3 regions of the Pseudoalteromonas sp. SWXJZ94C genome follow, and region 1 is predicted to be linked to each of the others. Evidence: predicted binding sites of a transcription regulator. Region 1 holds the regulator's gene; each other region holds the start of a gene.
The links. Region 1 encodes LexA, which represses DNA repair genes until DNA is damaged. Its sites were predicted from a motif close to TACTGTATNNNNATACAGTA; they were not measured.

Region 1 (5,626 bases):
AATAAATTAACGTGCTCTGTAGTTAGTTTTCGTTCACCTTGTCGTATTTGATCTAATAGCGTTTCAAGTACATGAGTAAAATCTGCAACCGCATTGAAACCAAAAGTACCACTACCTCCCTTAATAGAATGGGCAGCTCTAAAAATGGTGTTAATAGTTTCTAAGTCTTCCTCACCAGGGAGTAAGTTTAAAAGCTCAGCCTCCATGGTATCTAGGCCTTCAAAACTCTCTTCAAAGAAAACTTCAAAAAATTGACTTAAATCTATACTCACGCTGCGCTCCTAAATTACCGAATAACCTTTTTAATAACCGCTAATAATTGTTCAGGGTTAAATGGCTTTACAATCCAACCGGTTGCACCAGCAGCTTTGCCTTCTATTTTTTTGTCTAAACCAGACTCTGTTGTAAGCATTAGTAATGGAGTGAACTTATAACTTGGTAAACTTCTGAGCTCTCGTATTAATGTTATACCGTCCATTATTGGCATATTTACATCGGAAATTACGGCATCAAAACCTTGTTGTTTAGCAATAGCTAATGCTTCACTTCCATCTTTTGCTTCAGTTACATCAAACCCTGCGGTCTTCAAAGTAAAACTCACCATCTGACGCATTGATGCAGAGTCATCAACTGCTAAAATTCGTTTCATATAAACTCCTAATCTTTACTTTCAAGTATTAAATATTGATTTAAGCCAAGTTGACTAATTGCGTGTGTTAAAACATCACTTTTACCACTCCAAATTATTTTATGGTGAGTAGTAAGTAAGTGTTTTTGCAAGGCGCATAAAAGTTGAATTGAAGCAGTATCGGCAAAAATTACATCGCTAATATCAAGGCAGATATCATCTTTGCTATTGAGTTCTTGTAGTAAATTTTGATGTAGTATTTCAACTTGCGTAATAGCAAGTTCATTAGGAAGTTTTAGCATTTAGTAAGTGCATTCCCTGTCAATTCAATTCATAACAAAAGCTTAGCCCTAGTTATTGAAATTGCCATAAAATGCTTAATTAAATTTATTTTGCTGCTAAAAAACAAAAAAAGGAGCTTAGGGTCTGTTGACCTTTCAGGATTAGGGTTTGTTTTATCTAGGGGCGATTCAATCGCGGCGCGAGGTTTGTAACCTAGTGGAATTGGTAACTGCTCCTGCGTTACTCTACTGGCTTACATCAATGTAGGCAACAAAGAGTTAATCGCTCCAAGGGGAACGCAAAGGGCTGCGTGTATTTGGTTTTTATGCGTTGTTATCGCCTATTTATGGGGAACAACCACACTACATAGACTACATAGAATACATAGGCCCCGCCTTACCTAAAAACCAAACGCACTGCTGCAAATTCAATCTCGAAAGATAGACAGGTCTTAGGGCTCTTTTAAAATGGGTAAAAATAAGAAATTAGTTTTTATAGTAATCCGCTATTTTTTTAAACTCTTCGGTTAAAATAGTCGCATTAATTAATGGCACGCCACCTTGTTTAAATTCTGGTTTAAAAATAGCTCTTACCGAACCATTTTTATCAACCATAGCCACCGAGGCACTGTGATCAACTGCATACTCCGATTCGATGCTATCGTTAATAGCATAAATTAAGCCTAGCTCCCTAACGAGTGGAAAAAGATCTTTATGTGGTCCCGATACAGCTAAAAATTCAGAATTAAAATAATCTATATATTGCTTTCGTTTAGTTGGCGTATCACGTTTTGGATCTACCGATAAAAACCAAATTTGCAATGGATAGTCTGCTTGTAAGTTTTTATACACCGCATTTAGCTTAGCAAGCGTTAGCGGGCAAATGTCAGGGCAACTTGTGTAGCCTAAAAAAACTAAATTCCATTGTCCTAAAAATCGTTGCTTAGTAACTAACTCGCCACGCTGATCGTTCAACTTAAAGTCAGAGAGTGGCTTTGCATTTTCGTAAACTAATGCATCTACATCTGATGGAATATTTTCATTTGAACATGCTGACAAAAACAAAGCTAAAACAACGATTAACCCAAGCCATAACTGCTTCATAAAGAGAGCCATTTATTTATAAGTAAGATTATAAATAATACCATTAAATGAATAACTGAAAAAAGAAATAAACCCATTACATTGCATTCATTAACTACAATTTTTTAATTTAACCGCTTTATAAATAAACATAATTTTTAATAGCATGATCAAAAAATGAGGCTATAAGCATTTGTATACATAAACTAAATAGGCAGTATTTAAGGTCGGTAAATAAGCAAACGAAGGTAAATTATGAGAAAAACTATATTAGTTATGTAACTAATATATGAGCCATATAAAAAATGCGCGCTAAAAAGCACGCATTAATAAATATAATAACCAAAAAATGTTTTTAAATTACATCCAATCAGCGTTACGAATAACCCCAACAGCCAAACCTTCAATATTAAAAGATTCATTTTCTAGATCAACTTCAATTGCCGAAAAATCTTCGTTTTCAGGATGAAGTAATACTTTTTTACCCGCTTTCTCAAAGCGTTTTACAGTTACATCGTCATCAACACGAGCAACTACAACTTGTCCGTTTTCAGCAACTTGAGTTTTATGTACAGCTAAGAGATCGCCGTCCATTATACCTATATCTTTCATGCTCATGCCGTTAACGCGTAGTAAAAAATCGGCAGCAGGTTTAAACATTAATGGGTCAATTTTGCAATGACTCTCAACATGCTCTTGCGCTAAAATAGGTTCACCAGCCGCTACTCGACCAATTAGAGGTAAACCTAATTGTTCAGGCTCTTCTTCCTCAACAAGCTGAATACCACGGCTTGCGCCTGGCTTCATTTTAATAACACCCTTTTTAGCGAGTGCTTTTAGGTGTTCTTCTGCGGCATTGGCACTTTTAAAACCTAATGTTTGTGCAATTTCGGCACGTGTAGGAGGCATACCAGTGTCTTTAATAAAAACTTTAACTAATTCGAGTATTTGAGCTTGGCGCTTCGTTAATGGTCGCATACAACTGGTTTTCCATACAGTACATTTAACTGTGAGTATATACAGTTAAATAAAAATCGCAAATTTAAATTACGCTTTAAAATCGCCCTGTTAATAACAAGCTTGCACTGTTTAAACCACTATCAGAATCGAAGGAAGACCCTAATCCAAATTTAACGGCTACATGAGGAGTAAACCAATATTGCGTTTGTAACTCGTAATTATCTCTGGCGTAATCACTGTTTTGAACATTTGCTATTAATCCAACCGACCAATCTTGATTTACAAAGTAATTAGCACGCCCTTCGATATTGCGATTTTTCCCTGAAATTTGCTTTAACTCTAAATCCCACCCCTGATTATCAGTAATTGCGGTATAGCGTACATAAGGAGCGTAACGCCATTGTGTATCTGTATTAGTGTAGGTATTTAATAGGTGTGAGCGATCCTCTTCTCTATTATAAAAAACACTAAAACCTAATTGTAACTCCTCATTAATTTGCTTTCCGAGCGACCCTTTTATTAAATAGTCTCGAGAACGCCAATAGCCTTGGTTATCAGTTAAACGCTCCACTCCCCCCATTAAAATTAATCCTAGTGGTCCATAATAGGTGGCGTCTGCATTTACATATTCCACATCATCGCTTGCAAATCCACCTACAGCAAAATTAGTTACTTGGTTTAAATGGCTTTTTATTGAATGCGGACCTGAAAGTTGATCTAAATTACTTGTAAAGTATCGGTATCTTGCACCTACAAAGCGGTTATCAGAGCCCGATAAATCAGAAAACCCAACATCTATTTGGTTATTAATTGCAGCTTGTGCAGTAGTTAAAAGACTTGTTGCCAATACCGTTAGTACTATGATTGTTCTCATCCTAAGTGCCTATCAAAAACAGAAGTAATTGGCTCTATCTTAGGTATTTTTAAAATCATGTCTGTTCGAAAGTGTTTAAAAATGTATAAACTAGGTTTTTAATGTGAAAGGAGTGGTTATGAGTATTTGGTTTCAACCTATTACTTTAGAGTTTTGTAAACAGCTAGACGAGGGCATAAATGGTCAAGGTACGCTGATGAAAACCATGGGGATTGAAATAAGCGAAATTGGTGAAGACTACCTTGTAGCAACTATGCCAGCCATTCCTGAGCATCATAACCCAATGGGCATGGTACATGGTGGTGCTAACGTAGTCCTTGCCGAAACAGTGGCAAGTTATGCAGCTAACTTTGTAGTCGACCTATCTAAATTTTATTGTGTTGGGCAAGAAATTAGCGCTAGTCATTTAAAAGCATCTCGCAACGGCACTTTAACTGCCACAGCAAAAGCATTTCATATTGGGAAGCGCAGTTCAGTTTGGGAGATAAAAATTACAAATAGTCGCAATGAGCTTTGCTGCGTATCAAAAATGACCGCAGCAGTCGTAGAGCGAAGATAATTAAATTACTATTATTTTTCGATTGGGTAAATTGTAATTTCCATACCTGCACCTATCGCAGATATACGTAATAATGTATCTGCGTCTAAAGCTTGGTTAAAGCATTTAGGAGAAGTGCCTGATTCAAAGCCAATATCAAACGTTCTGCGCGAGCAACTTAACCATTGTTTTAACGCATTACGTGAACATGACTCGATAAGCTCACATAAGTGGTTTATTGCTTTATCAGGTGTTTTTACAGCACCGCTCACTTCTATACGCGCTAATTGACGGTATTCGTCTTTGTCATAATGTAAAATCGTAGCGACTTTTTTTAAATCTGCTACAAGCAGGCTAATATCTTGCTTTGACTCAAGCTCTAGATCTACATTTAAAAATTGAATTTCCGACATCGTTTCGTATTTATCCTTTAATGATTACACTGCAAACTTTAACGCAGTTTCCTGTTTATACCAAATCAACTATGCAGTATTAGTCGTTTTATATAGTGAGTAGCCACTTTTGAGTGTTTTTTGGCACTTTATTTGCTCCTTTAACAATACTTTTGAGATTTTAAGCATTGTTGGTATAAACATATTCAAAGTACGAAATACGTTCATATCACTTTATAAACTATACTAACCATTATTGGGGAGGAGCTTTATGGCAGTCATAGACCACATATTAAAAATGACAATCAGTATAATGCACTTCTCAAACAAGGAATGAGCAAACAACAATTTATAAAAGTGCTTCGTAATCATTAATCGCTTTTATTTTTGAATAGTTACAGTAAGCTAAAAAATAAGAGCACATTTAACTCACCATCAAAAAACAATAAGATAAAAGCGCATGAAAAATATATTTAAGCCAGCCCGAAAGCTACATAAGTGGCTTGGTTATTTGCTCGCATTGCAAATTTTAGCATGGCTATTAGGCGGCTTAATAATGAGCGCCATTCCTCTTGAAAAAGTTCATGGGAAACACTTAGCAACACGAACTCTTAATAACTCATTTACTCAAGCTGATTATATTGCATCCCTTGACGACATTGCATCTCAGGTAGCTAATCCCACTCAAATAATCTTTGAGAGCTTTTTAACTACGCCTATAATTACAGTTAAAAATAAAGATGAGCAACAAAGCTTTAATGGGATAACTGGTCGCCCTTTTGAGCCACCAACTAAAATACAAATTACCGCAAATGCTAAAGCACACTTACTCATACACGCCCAACCAGTTAGCACATTACTTTTAAAACA
Region 2 (5,626 bases), on a different contig from region 1:
TGAGCACACGGCTCAATAAAAGTGTCCACGAACACCGCAGAGGAGAGTTTTCTCTTTTACTTGCAATGCTTTCTCATGATGCTCTGGATTTTAGTCAGTTTCATTTACCAAAAACAGAAATTGAAAATTTAATTGTTGAAGAGGATATACTGCGTAGACAAATTGGAGCAGCTCCTAAACAACTTTTAGCCCCAGATAAATTTGATATGTTAATAGGGCAATATAATGCATCCTTATTAGTAAAGAATGGGGAGCGTTCAGGAATGAGCGATATTAAATTGAACCATTGTTTAAATCCAGAGCCTCTTTCGATAAGGGATGACGCTACATACATCCCGCTTAATGTGATTGATAATTGTGAACTTGCAGTACGTAGGCGTTTAAAAAGCACTGAAACTCAACTCTCTAATCCACAAATGGATGCCGCTGCTTTTTATGATAATCTTAATAACGAGAATCTACACCAGCCTTTGCATCTTGCTAGCGCTTAAATGATCAAGCCTATAAAAGGCTTTAAGTTCAAGTTAGACAATTTATATGCGAATGCAGACAACCTTAATTTTTTTAAAAACTGATTTAGTGTAAAAAAAGCATCCAAAAATTTATTGCAATTGCTATAATGAGTACAAATGGTATGACATTAAATGCCGTTATCATTAAATCAAGGTAATTAGGAACGTAATGAAGAAAACATTCACGCTGAATCATGAGAAAATCAAATACCCTCGTATGGTTGATGCTGCAAAGCACGAAGTGAAAAAATATTTGAAGAGAGAGCGTAATAAAACGCTGCCTGAAGATGCTGACTATTGGGCATTCGATTGTAAGTTTGGTAATACAGTTGAAGATGCACAAGTTGTGCACGTTGCTGAGTTAAGCAATCAAATTGGCGAAATTGAAAAGCAAGGTTTAACTTCTTTTTATGTAGAAATTTTAGCGCGACCTGCACAGCGTCAGCAATTAGATCTTGATGACGATGAGTAATACTTAGTTTTAAGTATGTATTAATTCAGAAATGGGCCTTAATTTAAAGGCCCATTTTTTATTGTCTAAATTTTAGTTTAATAGAGTTAAGTTTTTGGTTGTAAACACTTATTTTCCGTGTTTTTTTAAAACCCTTGTGTATCTCTTTTTACCTATCTATTCATATAAAATTATTTATCTTTATATTTTTTGTATAAGTAAAGATATCTTGTGGTTTTAAGAAAGCTCTTTTGCTAAATCAAAAATTGAAGTGAATAACTAGGGTTGAACGACGTTAAGCAAAATTTTACTTTTTAAACTGCGTGGCACTTTTTGTATTTTTTACCGCTGCCGCAAGGGCAATCATCGTTCCTACCAACTTTTATATCAGCAACAGGGTGTATTACCCCATCAAGATAACGCCATTGGCCATCTTCTTTAATAAATTCCGACTTTTCATTTAATTCACAAAAAAGATTTTGATAGAAATAATTCGCTTTAAACTCTACAAATCCCAGATTTTCTTCGTAGCCGGAGTCAATAACAGTTAATTTTATAAAACGACAACTATCTGCAAAGTCTTTAATTTCTTTAACTGGGTTTTCAGCTTGTTTTTCGCTGGCGTAGGTTTGATAAACATATTTTGCATTTTTAAGTACATATGCACTGTAGCGAGATCGCATTAATTGCTCAGGTGTTTGAGCTTGTTGTGTTGCTAAATGAAAAGGCTCACAGCAATCAACATAGCTTTGCTGACTGCCACAAACACAGATTATAGAATTTAGTGAGTTCATAATATTAATATAAAGTATAAAACCCTAGTTTAACAACCTTATTGGGCAAGCGGTATCTCTGTGACTTTGATATTTTTTGTAAAGCAATACAGTTTAGTATTTGTTTTACTTAAATCTAAAGATAAGCTTGTAAGTAGTTGGTTATTAACTATATCAGTCCATGTAATAACAGCTGCAAAATTACCATTATGCAAAGCAGAGTTTAATACGTACTCTAAATTTACTAAATGCTTTTGCCTAATAACAAGTAGCTTACTGGTATCGATTGAGCATGAGTCGAGTAAAGCTTTGCTAGGAACATGATCCGGCGCAATTAATAACGTCCATGCATTCAAGCTATTATATTGGTGCAGCACTTTTAATAACTCAAATGTAGCCGAAATTTCGTCCTCTATTTGAATTAAGTTAACACAATCGCTTTTGTTGTCTTGCTGATAGCTTTTAACAGTTCTTACGGTAATTGGCTGTAACATGTCTCTCACTCACTGGTTGTATATACAGTATGTGTATACAGTAGTTTATACAGTATTTGTGTGCAAGTGTTTTTTGCTATTTATTTGTACAGTCATTCATTTTTAAATGTTACTCAACATTATTTTATTTTTTATCATTTGATTTATAAGACTTATTTTTAGCATCTTTAACTTCATCCAAATTAAAGTAACTATTTATACAGTAGTGCGTTTATTGTAGAGATCAATTTCGCACTTATATTATTTTTTTAACAGTGGTTTTTTGTACTAAATACGATGGAGGTAATTCATAGTGATTATTCAGTACATGGGGTCCTTGGAATTAAATCAGAAAATTGTAATTGGTGAATTTGTTCATATAAGCTTGCAGCATAGCATTGTGCGTCTTTGAAGCGTTTTGTTTCAATATGCTTACGTAAATCAGCTAAAGCGGCAATTGCGGGTTGGTGTTCTTGAGAGCTTGATAAGCTTAACCAAGTTGCAGCATGAAATATACTTTTTGGCACGCCTTGACCTTTAATAAACAATATTCCTAAATAAAATTGCGCTCTATGATCGCCAGACATTGCAGCTAAACGCATCCATTTTGCAGCAAGGGCATTTTGCTTACTCTTTAAATAATAAAGTGCTTTATTTAGCGTCCTTTGTTGACTGTTATCGCTAACCTGCACTGAGTTTATATCGGTTGGTTGCGTTACAAAAAACAGTATATTATCTAACTGTTGCTCTAAATCTTGGTCTTTGGGCATTGTTTTTATCATACTCATTCATTATTTTAGTTACCTCAATAGTTTAGTATACCGCAAGGGAAAATGTCCTTTAAAAGATAATTTTTGTGATAAAATCTTGCCACTTTTTATTATCGTAAGTTTATTATGCTCGAAACCTTATTTAAAATTAATGAAAATGGTTCATCGGTTCGCCGTGAATGTATTGCAGGTGTAACTACATTTATTACAATGGTTTATATTGTATTTGTTAATCCTGCGATGCTAGCTGAAGCGGGAATGGACCAAGGTGCTGCGTTTGTGGCTACTTGCATTGCTGCTGCCATTGGTTGTTTTATTATGGGGCTATGGGCTAATTATCCTTTAGCACTTGCACCAGGAATGGGCTTAAATGCCTTTTTTACATACGGTGTTGTAATAGGATTAGAGCACACTTGGCAGGCTGCATTAGGTGCTGTGTTTATGTCTGGGTGTATATTCTTATTTTTAAGCTTATTTAAAGTTAGAGAATGGATTATTAATGCCATCCCCTTGGTTTTAAAACGCGCTATCGCAACAGGAATTGGCGCATTTTTAGCATTAATTGCGCTTAAAAATGCAGGTATTATTGTGTCTAATCCTAAAACTTTAGTTCAATTAGGAGACATAACATCAGCAGGGCCATTACTCGCTATTTTTAGCTTTTTTGTTATTGCGGCTCTTTTCTATCGTGATTTTAAAAGCGGTGTTTTAATTAGTATTTTATCAGTAACTTGCATTGCATTAGGTTTAGGGCTGGTTGAATATCATGGGGTAGTGGATATGCCTCCTTCTATTCTACCTACTTTTATGCAACTTGATTTTGCTGCGGCATTTGATGTTTCAATGCTGAGTGTTATTTTTGCTTTTTTATTCGTCGATTTATTCGATACTTCGGGCACGTTGGTTGCGGTAACACAAAAAGCAGGATTAGCAGATGAGAAGGGCAATATGCCACGTTTAGGTCGTGCGCTGAGCGCAGATAGTACAGCAACTATTGCAGGTGCAATGCTCGGTACTTCTACGACAACATCTTATATAGAATCGGTTGCTGGTGTATCTGTGGGCGGACGAACGGGTTTAACGGCTGTCGTTGTTGGCGCTTGTTTTTTATTGATGATGTTTTTTGCACCGCTTGCGCAAATGGTTCCGGCTTATGCTACTGCGGGTGCTATTTTATATGTTGCGGTTTTAATGCTGCAAAATCTAAAGTTTGTTAATTGGGATGATATGACAGATGCTATCCCTGTTACCGTTGTGCTCCTAATGACACCACTAACGTTTTCGATTGCAAACGGTATTGCGCTTGGTTTTATATCATATACGGCTGTTAAAGTGTTGTGTGGTAAGCAAGATCAAATAACGATTAGTGTCTGGATATTAACGGCATTGTTTGTCATGAAATTTGTGTTTTTACCTTAATAAATACTTAGATAGTAAAAAGCCCATATAGGTTTATATGGGCTTTTTTAATATTTAATTTTATAAAGGGGTTACCATTTTTTCTTTGGAGCAAACAGTACATCTAAATCATCTTGCTCTTGTTCGTTTTTCTTTTTAAGTGCACTTGCATTAGATGCTCTAAGCTCAACACTTATGGCTTCTAGGTAACCTTCAACTTCTTGGCGTTTAGCGGTTACATAATCATCAGAATAAGAAACAGCGCTTAATGTTGCATGTGCCTTTTCAAAATATTGTCTTGCAGAGCCAACCATATTCGCTGAACGTGCAGATAAACCACGCTTAATTTGGCTTTCAATGTTTATACGCAGCTGCAGTTTTTCAAGGCGTTTATCTTCGGCTACAAACGTTTGGCTATCTACTCTACCTTTATTATGTTCTGAACGTAAAATAACGCGTAACTTTTTTATGCCTTGTATAAGGCTAACGAGTTGCTTGTCGTTACTTGGTAAAGACAGAGTCTCGTTGTTGTTACCTTGCACAGCATTTGTAAGATGTTCTTTTGCTTCATTTAAACGACTTTTCAGTGCTTTAGAATTAGGTGAGTTAGTCACCATGGTACTTAGTGCTTCGTAAATACGGCGTTGTAAAATACGGATAATATATTCAGATAGCGGAATGTTGGCACTATTCATAAGTGCTTCTTCAGTTTCTTCTATTATCGCTTTTTGTTTTGTGAGTTCTTTACGACGCTCGCTTTCTTGTTTTTCTTTGTGTTGTTGTACAGCACTTACCCAAAGTGCAATCACAATCAGTGCAACTATAAGTACAATTATAATAGAAACGATCATGGTGTAATTCTCGGATTCATAACCTAATTCGTTAATCTTACATTAAAAATATGGTTACAGGATAGTTTTGCACCGATTAACTTTAAAATATGCAAATAAAGCGCTACAACCTTAAGGGATTATAAGATTAAACCGGATAATCATTGCTATCTGAAGCATATTTATTGTGCTAGCCTTAAACTCTAAACATATAAAATACATTAACATTGAACTAAAACTACCTTTAAAGTGAAATAACGCTTGGTTTTAGTGAGTGTAGCCTTTATATATAATATGAATAATAACGTTAAAATATGCAGCCATGAAACTACAACAGCTCAGATATATCGTAGAAGTACAAAATCATAAATTAAATGTTTCAGCAACTGCTGAGAGCTTATTTACCTCGCAACCTGGTA
Region 3 (5,626 bases), on a different contig from region 1:
AAGGTACTACATTAATTTCTGCGACCGGACGGCGCTTTTTACGCTGATACATTCGCTTGGGCCTCTATTTGGGTAGCTGCTTGACGGTGTAAAATATTAGCAAACTCTTCCATAAAGTTAATATAGTGAGATTCTAGTTTTTCAACTTTATTAGAAAAGCGGTTATAAGCTATAACCGCAGGTATAGCTGCAAATAAACCCATTGCAGTAGCGATTAATGCTTCAGCAATACCTGGTGCTACCATTTGTAACGTAGCTTGTTTAACTTCACCAAGTGCAATAAAGGCATTCATAATACCCCACACTGTACCAAACAAACCTATATAAGGGCTTATTGAACCTACCGTTGCTAAAAACGATAAGCTTGATTCTGTTTTTTCTATTTCACGAGAAAGTGCAACACGCATTGAACGGTGTGTACCTTCCATTACAATACTGGCGCTTTGAAACGTGTTTTTCTTGTGGCGTGCAAACTCTTTAAAGCCTGCAGTAAAGAGTGCTTCAATACCTTGTGATTGACCACTACGTGACGATATTTCATTATAAAGTTTGCTTAAATCAATACCAGACCAAAACTTTTGCTCAAACTTTTTAGCATTATCTAAAGCATCAGATATCGCTTTTTTACGCTGAAAAATAATAGCCCACGACATTACAGACATAGCAACTAGTCCTAACATTACTAGTTGAACAAGCAAACTGGCTTCTAAAATTAGATCTAAAAAATTAAGCCCTGATCCCACGTTAAACTCCTAAATAGTTTCAAAATACGTCAAATTAATTAATTTGTATAAATATGACCGTTCACACAGTCAAAAGTTGCATCTAGTGTATATAGTCCATTTCAAGCTGACAACGATATTGCTATGAATAATCAACAAAAAACGTTGAAAATCACCTTTATTTTAATTTTATCAACTTATCGTAAGTTTTAAGTTCAATTGTAAATAACGGCACATGTCTAAAAAGTGCTTAAATATACGAATAAAACATCATAAAACACTTCGTTTATTCAAAATAAGTGCATAAGCACTCAAAACCAGCGTTAAACAAGCTTAATGTAATAGTAAAACTAATGCTGAGAATTAATAATAAATAGTACATATACTCTATTTTTCATTAAGTTATGATATTAACGATTAATTAACGCTCAGTATTAAAACAACAATAAAACTCATGGAATTAGTTTTTCTAATGTGAAAATACAAATTTTCTAGTTTGAACAAAAATCATATTTTACGTATTATCATTCCATACCGAACTAGCGCACCGAATGAGATAGTTTCATTAAGCCAAGTTCTTCGTAATCCGATATTTATCGTATTACATTGTTTTACTCTTTCGGACAAAACCTTAGATTGTAAAACATAGTTCCAAGATTATTCCCTTCAACTTGTTGTTTGCCCGCATTATTTGCGGGCTTTTTTTTGCCTGCAATTTATCAACATCTATAAAAGCGTTAATCAAACGTAGAGTATTGTTTTATACAAATCATATTTTTTGGCGCTATTGGGTTATTTAATTCGACAGTATCACTGGTGATTTAAATAAAATAAATAGGATACAGTTATTACCTTGTAATTCGATATTTAAGCAATTACAGGTATTACCTTGAATGGCACGCAGAATAGCGTCACGAGTCTTAACGCCCTGTGAATTAACGGTTAACTCATTTACAGACGTTGTATTTACAATATTATGTGGGTATTTTTTAGTATGTTTATGCTTTTTAGCTGCTACTTTCTTACGCTAAATAAGTACATTAATTATGAGTAAGACTCAAATAAACTCGCTTACTGCATATATCTGCAGCAAGCGTTATTAATTGGCTAATCTTTTTTGGTAGGTAATAGACCAAAGTGATGATATGCGCTATCTGACACAATTCTTCCACGGGGTGTACGTTGAATAAAACCTTGTTGAATCAAAAAAGGTTCTATTACATCTTCTATCGTTTCTCGCTCTTCGCCAATCGCAGCCGCTACATTATCAAGCCCTACGGGGCCACCCATAAACTTTTCAATAATGGCGAGTAAATATTTACGATCCATGTAATCAAAACCGCTTTTATCTACATCAATCATATCGAGTGCTTGTTTTGCCACCTCGGCATTTACTGTGCCATCTGACTTTACTTGCGTGTAGTCACGTACCCGACGAAGTAAGCGATTAGCAATACGCGGCGTACCACGTGAGCGTTGTGCTATTTCGGTTGCGCCCTCTTCACACATTTCTAAATCAAGATAATGCGCAGAACGCCCAACAATATGCGATAAGTCTTCCACCGAATAAAATTCTAAACGTTGGACAATACCAAAACGGTCACGCAGTGGCGATGTTAGCGAACCTGCTCGCGTAGTTGCACCAATAAGCGTAAACGCAGGTAAGTCTAGTTTTATAGAGCGTGCAGCCGGTCCTTCACCAATCATTATGTCAAGTTGGTAATCTTCCATTGCTGGATAGAGTATTTCTTCAACTTGCGGACTTAGCCTGTGTATTTCGTCAATAAACAGTACGTCGCCCTCTTCTAAATTAGTCAGTAGCGCTGCTAAATCACCTGCTTTTTCTAACACCGGACCTGATGTTGTTTTAATACTTACATGTAACTCGTTGGCAACAATGTTCGCAAGCGTTGTTTTACCTAAACCTGGCGGACCAAATATTAAAAGGTGATCGAGTGCTTCGCCGCGAGTTCGCGCAGCTTCAATAAAAATTTCCATTTGCTGTTTAACATGCGGTTGTCCTCTATAATCAGCTAAAAGTTTTGGCCTTATTGCGCGATCTATAGAGTCTTCGTTTGGTTTTTCTGTTGCATCAATTAAACGATCCGCTTCAATCATGGGTTACTCACAACATTGATTTTAAAGATTCTTTAATAAGAACCTCAGTAGACATATCTGGTTTACTTACCGATTTTACTGCTTTTTGTGCCTGTGGCAATTTATAACCTAACGCAAGCAGTGCCGATACAGCATCGTCGGCTGCATTATTAGCAATACGTGCATCACTTAATGGTTCTATTACGGCACTATCGCTGTATGGTGTAAATAAATCGTTGCCCCAATCTTTTAATCGATCTTTCATTTCGAGCACCAAACGTTCCGCTGTTTTTTTACCTACACCAGGTAATTTAACAAGCGATGTTGAGTCTTCGTTATTCACACAACTCACAAATTGTTTAGCCGACATACCCGATAGAATGGCTAAGCCAAGTTTTGGTCCCACACCATTTGCTTTTAACAACTCTCTAAATAAAGCGCGTTCTACTTTATTATTAAAACCAAATAAAAGTTGAGCGTCTTCGCGTACTACAAAGTGTGTATAAACAATCGCGTTTTCACCCACTTTTGGTAAGTCGTAAAAACAGGTCATAGGCATTTGCACCTCATAACCTACACCACTTACCTCTAGTAATATCTCTGGTGGTTGTTTTTCAACTAAAATACCATTTAAGCGACCTATCATATTTATTTCCTTAAACGTCCTCTAACGATTTTGCTTGCGCTGCCCGCTAGTTTAATTAAATTTTGTTCTGAGTGAGCATGGCAAATTGCAATTGCTAGTGCATCTGCTGCATCTGCTTGAGGTGTACCTGGTAGCTTTAAAATATTTTTTACCATGTGCTGTACTTGTGTTTTATCGGCGCCGCCGTTGCCCACCACTGCTTGTTTTATTTGTCTGGCTGAATATTCAAATACAGGTAAATCAGCCATTGCAGCACCAACAATGGCGGCTCCTCTAGCTTGACCTAGCTTTAAAGCTGAATCGGGGTTGTGCGCCATAAATACTTTTTCAATGGCAAAGGTTTCTGGCGAAAACTGTTCAATAAGCTGCGTAATGCCTTGGTAAATCATTTTAAGTCTTACTGGAAAAGGGTGATCGGCTAGTTTTATACAGCCACTGCCTAAATACGTAAACTTAGAACCTTGGTGTGCTACAACGCCATATCCGGTCAAACGTGAGCCCGGATCGATCCCTAAAATTATGGCCAAACAGTGCTCCATTGTTATTATTTTTAAATTACGCTAATAATGCCAGAGCACTGTATAAATTACCAGTACAAAGCAAAAACAAAAATGCCCACGTATAAAGTGGGCATTTAAAGGGTTTTGCTCTTTTTGGTTTATGCTAAAGCACGTACCAAACCTTGGGTATTTTGCTTAAGCGTTCGGGCAATCATAAAATACCCTAAACCAGCTACAAATATACCACCAGCAACTGGACCAATAATCCAGATATGAGGGTGTAGTTTACCAGCAAGATCAAACATTTGTTGTTGCACAATTAATAAGGCTATATCGCTAAAAAATGCGGCTACTAAGCCAGCCAAACCACCTAGTAATAAAAACTCATACAAGGTCGCATTTTTAATTAATCGGCTTTTAGCCCCAAGCGTTCGTAATATAACAATTTCTTGCATGCGCTCGCCTAAGCTTGCTTGTACTTGCGATATAAGTACAAGCGCACCACATAACACAACAATTGCCAGTACAAACCCAATAGCAAGCGATACCTGCTTAATGGTTGATTGAATTTGCTTAACAAAGTTATCAATATCAATTGCTGTAATAGTAGGATACGTTCGAAGCAACTGGCTAAAGTCACGTTTTTGCTCTGGATTTATACGCACCGACGAAATATAGGTCGCCGGAAAATCAGCAAGTACATCGGGACTCAAAATAATAAAAAAGTTAGGTTTAAGTGTTGCCCAATTAACTTTACGCACGCTGGTAATTTTAGCGTCGAATGACTGCGCACCTATTAAAAAAGTCAGCGTATCACCTATTTTAACATCTAAGCGCTCTAGCATCGACTCTTCAACAGACGCCTCAGCTACCGCGTTTTCACCAAACCATTCGCCTTCTATTACTTCGTTTTGAGCGGGTTCGTCTTTTAGCCATGTTAAATTAAGTTCACGGCCTATACCTGAGCGCGCGTCTTCATCTTTTTCTTCATTATCTTGCAGTGATACTTCGCGTGCTACTAGCTCACCATTTACTGCATTTACTCGCCCACGAATGGTTGGGTAAAATTCAGATACTTGAATATTCTTTTGCTCTAAGTAATCATTTATTGGCGCTAAGTCGTTTTGCGTAATATTAACCAAAAATGCATTAGGCGCGTCATCAGGTAATTGCGACTGCCAATCCGATATCATGTCATTTTTAAGCACCACTAAAAACAACAGTAATTTAATAGCCAATGAAAAACTAATTAACTGCACTGCATTTACGTTAGCGCGCTTTTGAATCGACGCAATAGCTAGCGACCAACTATTACCTGGTTTTAAACCCAGTTTACGCCCGCCACCAAATATAAGTTTAGATACAACAAACAACACGCCAATCAGTGCAAGAGTTGATGTAAATAAAATAAGTGTAATTTTTATGTTATTGCTAAATAACCACATTAATAAAAATACGGTTAATGCACTCATAGTTAAATGCACACGGCTTACCGCAAGTTTATCGCCTAAGTTACGACGCAATACGCGAAGTGGTGGAATATCAAATAAATCAAACAAAGGTTTAATAGAAAACATAACAGCACAAATTACACCGGTGCTAATAGCCACTAACCATGGCTTAAAACCACCCATAGGAAGCTCTGTCCCCATACTTTTTGA

Region 2: the regulator LexA is predicted to act here: its motif matches at 2,254-2,273, upstream of I6F65_RS20005 (SulA-like leucine-rich domain-containing protein).
Region 3: the regulator LexA is predicted to act here: its motif matches at 4,041-4,060, upstream of ruvC (crossover junction endodeoxyribonuclease RuvC).

Annotation. Positions count from the first base shown of each region.
Region 1 covers NZ_JADYXF010000014.1:35,025-40,650, reverse strand. Annotated here, with positions in the region: gene I6F65_RS07930 (chemotaxis protein CheA) at 1-272, opposite strand, end outside; gene I6F65_RS07925 (response regulator) at 287-649, opposite strand; gene I6F65_RS07920 (STAS domain-containing protein) at 658-930, opposite strand; gene I6F65_RS07915 (SCO family protein) at 1,396-2,013, opposite strand; gene lexA (transcriptional repressor LexA) at 2,353-2,970, opposite strand; gene I6F65_RS07905 (putative porin) at 3,047-3,826, opposite strand; gene I6F65_RS07900 (PaaI family thioesterase) at 3,945-4,385, shown strand; gene I6F65_RS07895 (hypothetical protein) at 4,397-4,777, opposite strand; gene I6F65_RS07890 (membrane protein) at 5,217-5,626, shown strand, end outside.
Region 2 covers NZ_JADYXF010000073.1:226-5,851, forward strand. Annotated here, with positions in the region: gene I6F65_RS19990 (VC2046/SO_2500 family protein) at 1-491, shown strand, start outside; gene I6F65_RS19995 (DUF6172 family protein) at 682-984, shown strand; gene I6F65_RS20000 (YchJ family protein) at 1,278-1,757, opposite strand; gene I6F65_RS20005 (SulA-like leucine-rich domain-containing protein) at 1,796-2,230, opposite strand; gene I6F65_RS20010 (tetratricopeptide repeat protein) at 2,527-2,991, opposite strand; gene I6F65_RS20015 (NCS2 family permease) at 3,106-4,398, shown strand; gene I6F65_RS20020 (hypothetical protein) at 4,470-5,228, opposite strand; gene cysB (HTH-type transcriptional regulator CysB) at 5,530-5,626, shown strand, end outside.
Region 3 covers NZ_JADYXF010000028.1:56,898-62,523, reverse strand. Annotated here, with positions in the region: gene tolR (protein TolR) at 1-52, opposite strand, end outside; gene tolQ (protein TolQ) at 39-743, opposite strand; gene ruvB (Holliday junction branch migration DNA helicase RuvB) at 1,830-2,840, opposite strand; gene ruvA (Holliday junction branch migration protein RuvA) at 2,848-3,465, opposite strand; gene ruvC (crossover junction endodeoxyribonuclease RuvC) at 3,468-3,992, opposite strand; gene I6F65_RS13160 (ABC transporter permease) at 4,124-5,626, opposite strand, start outside.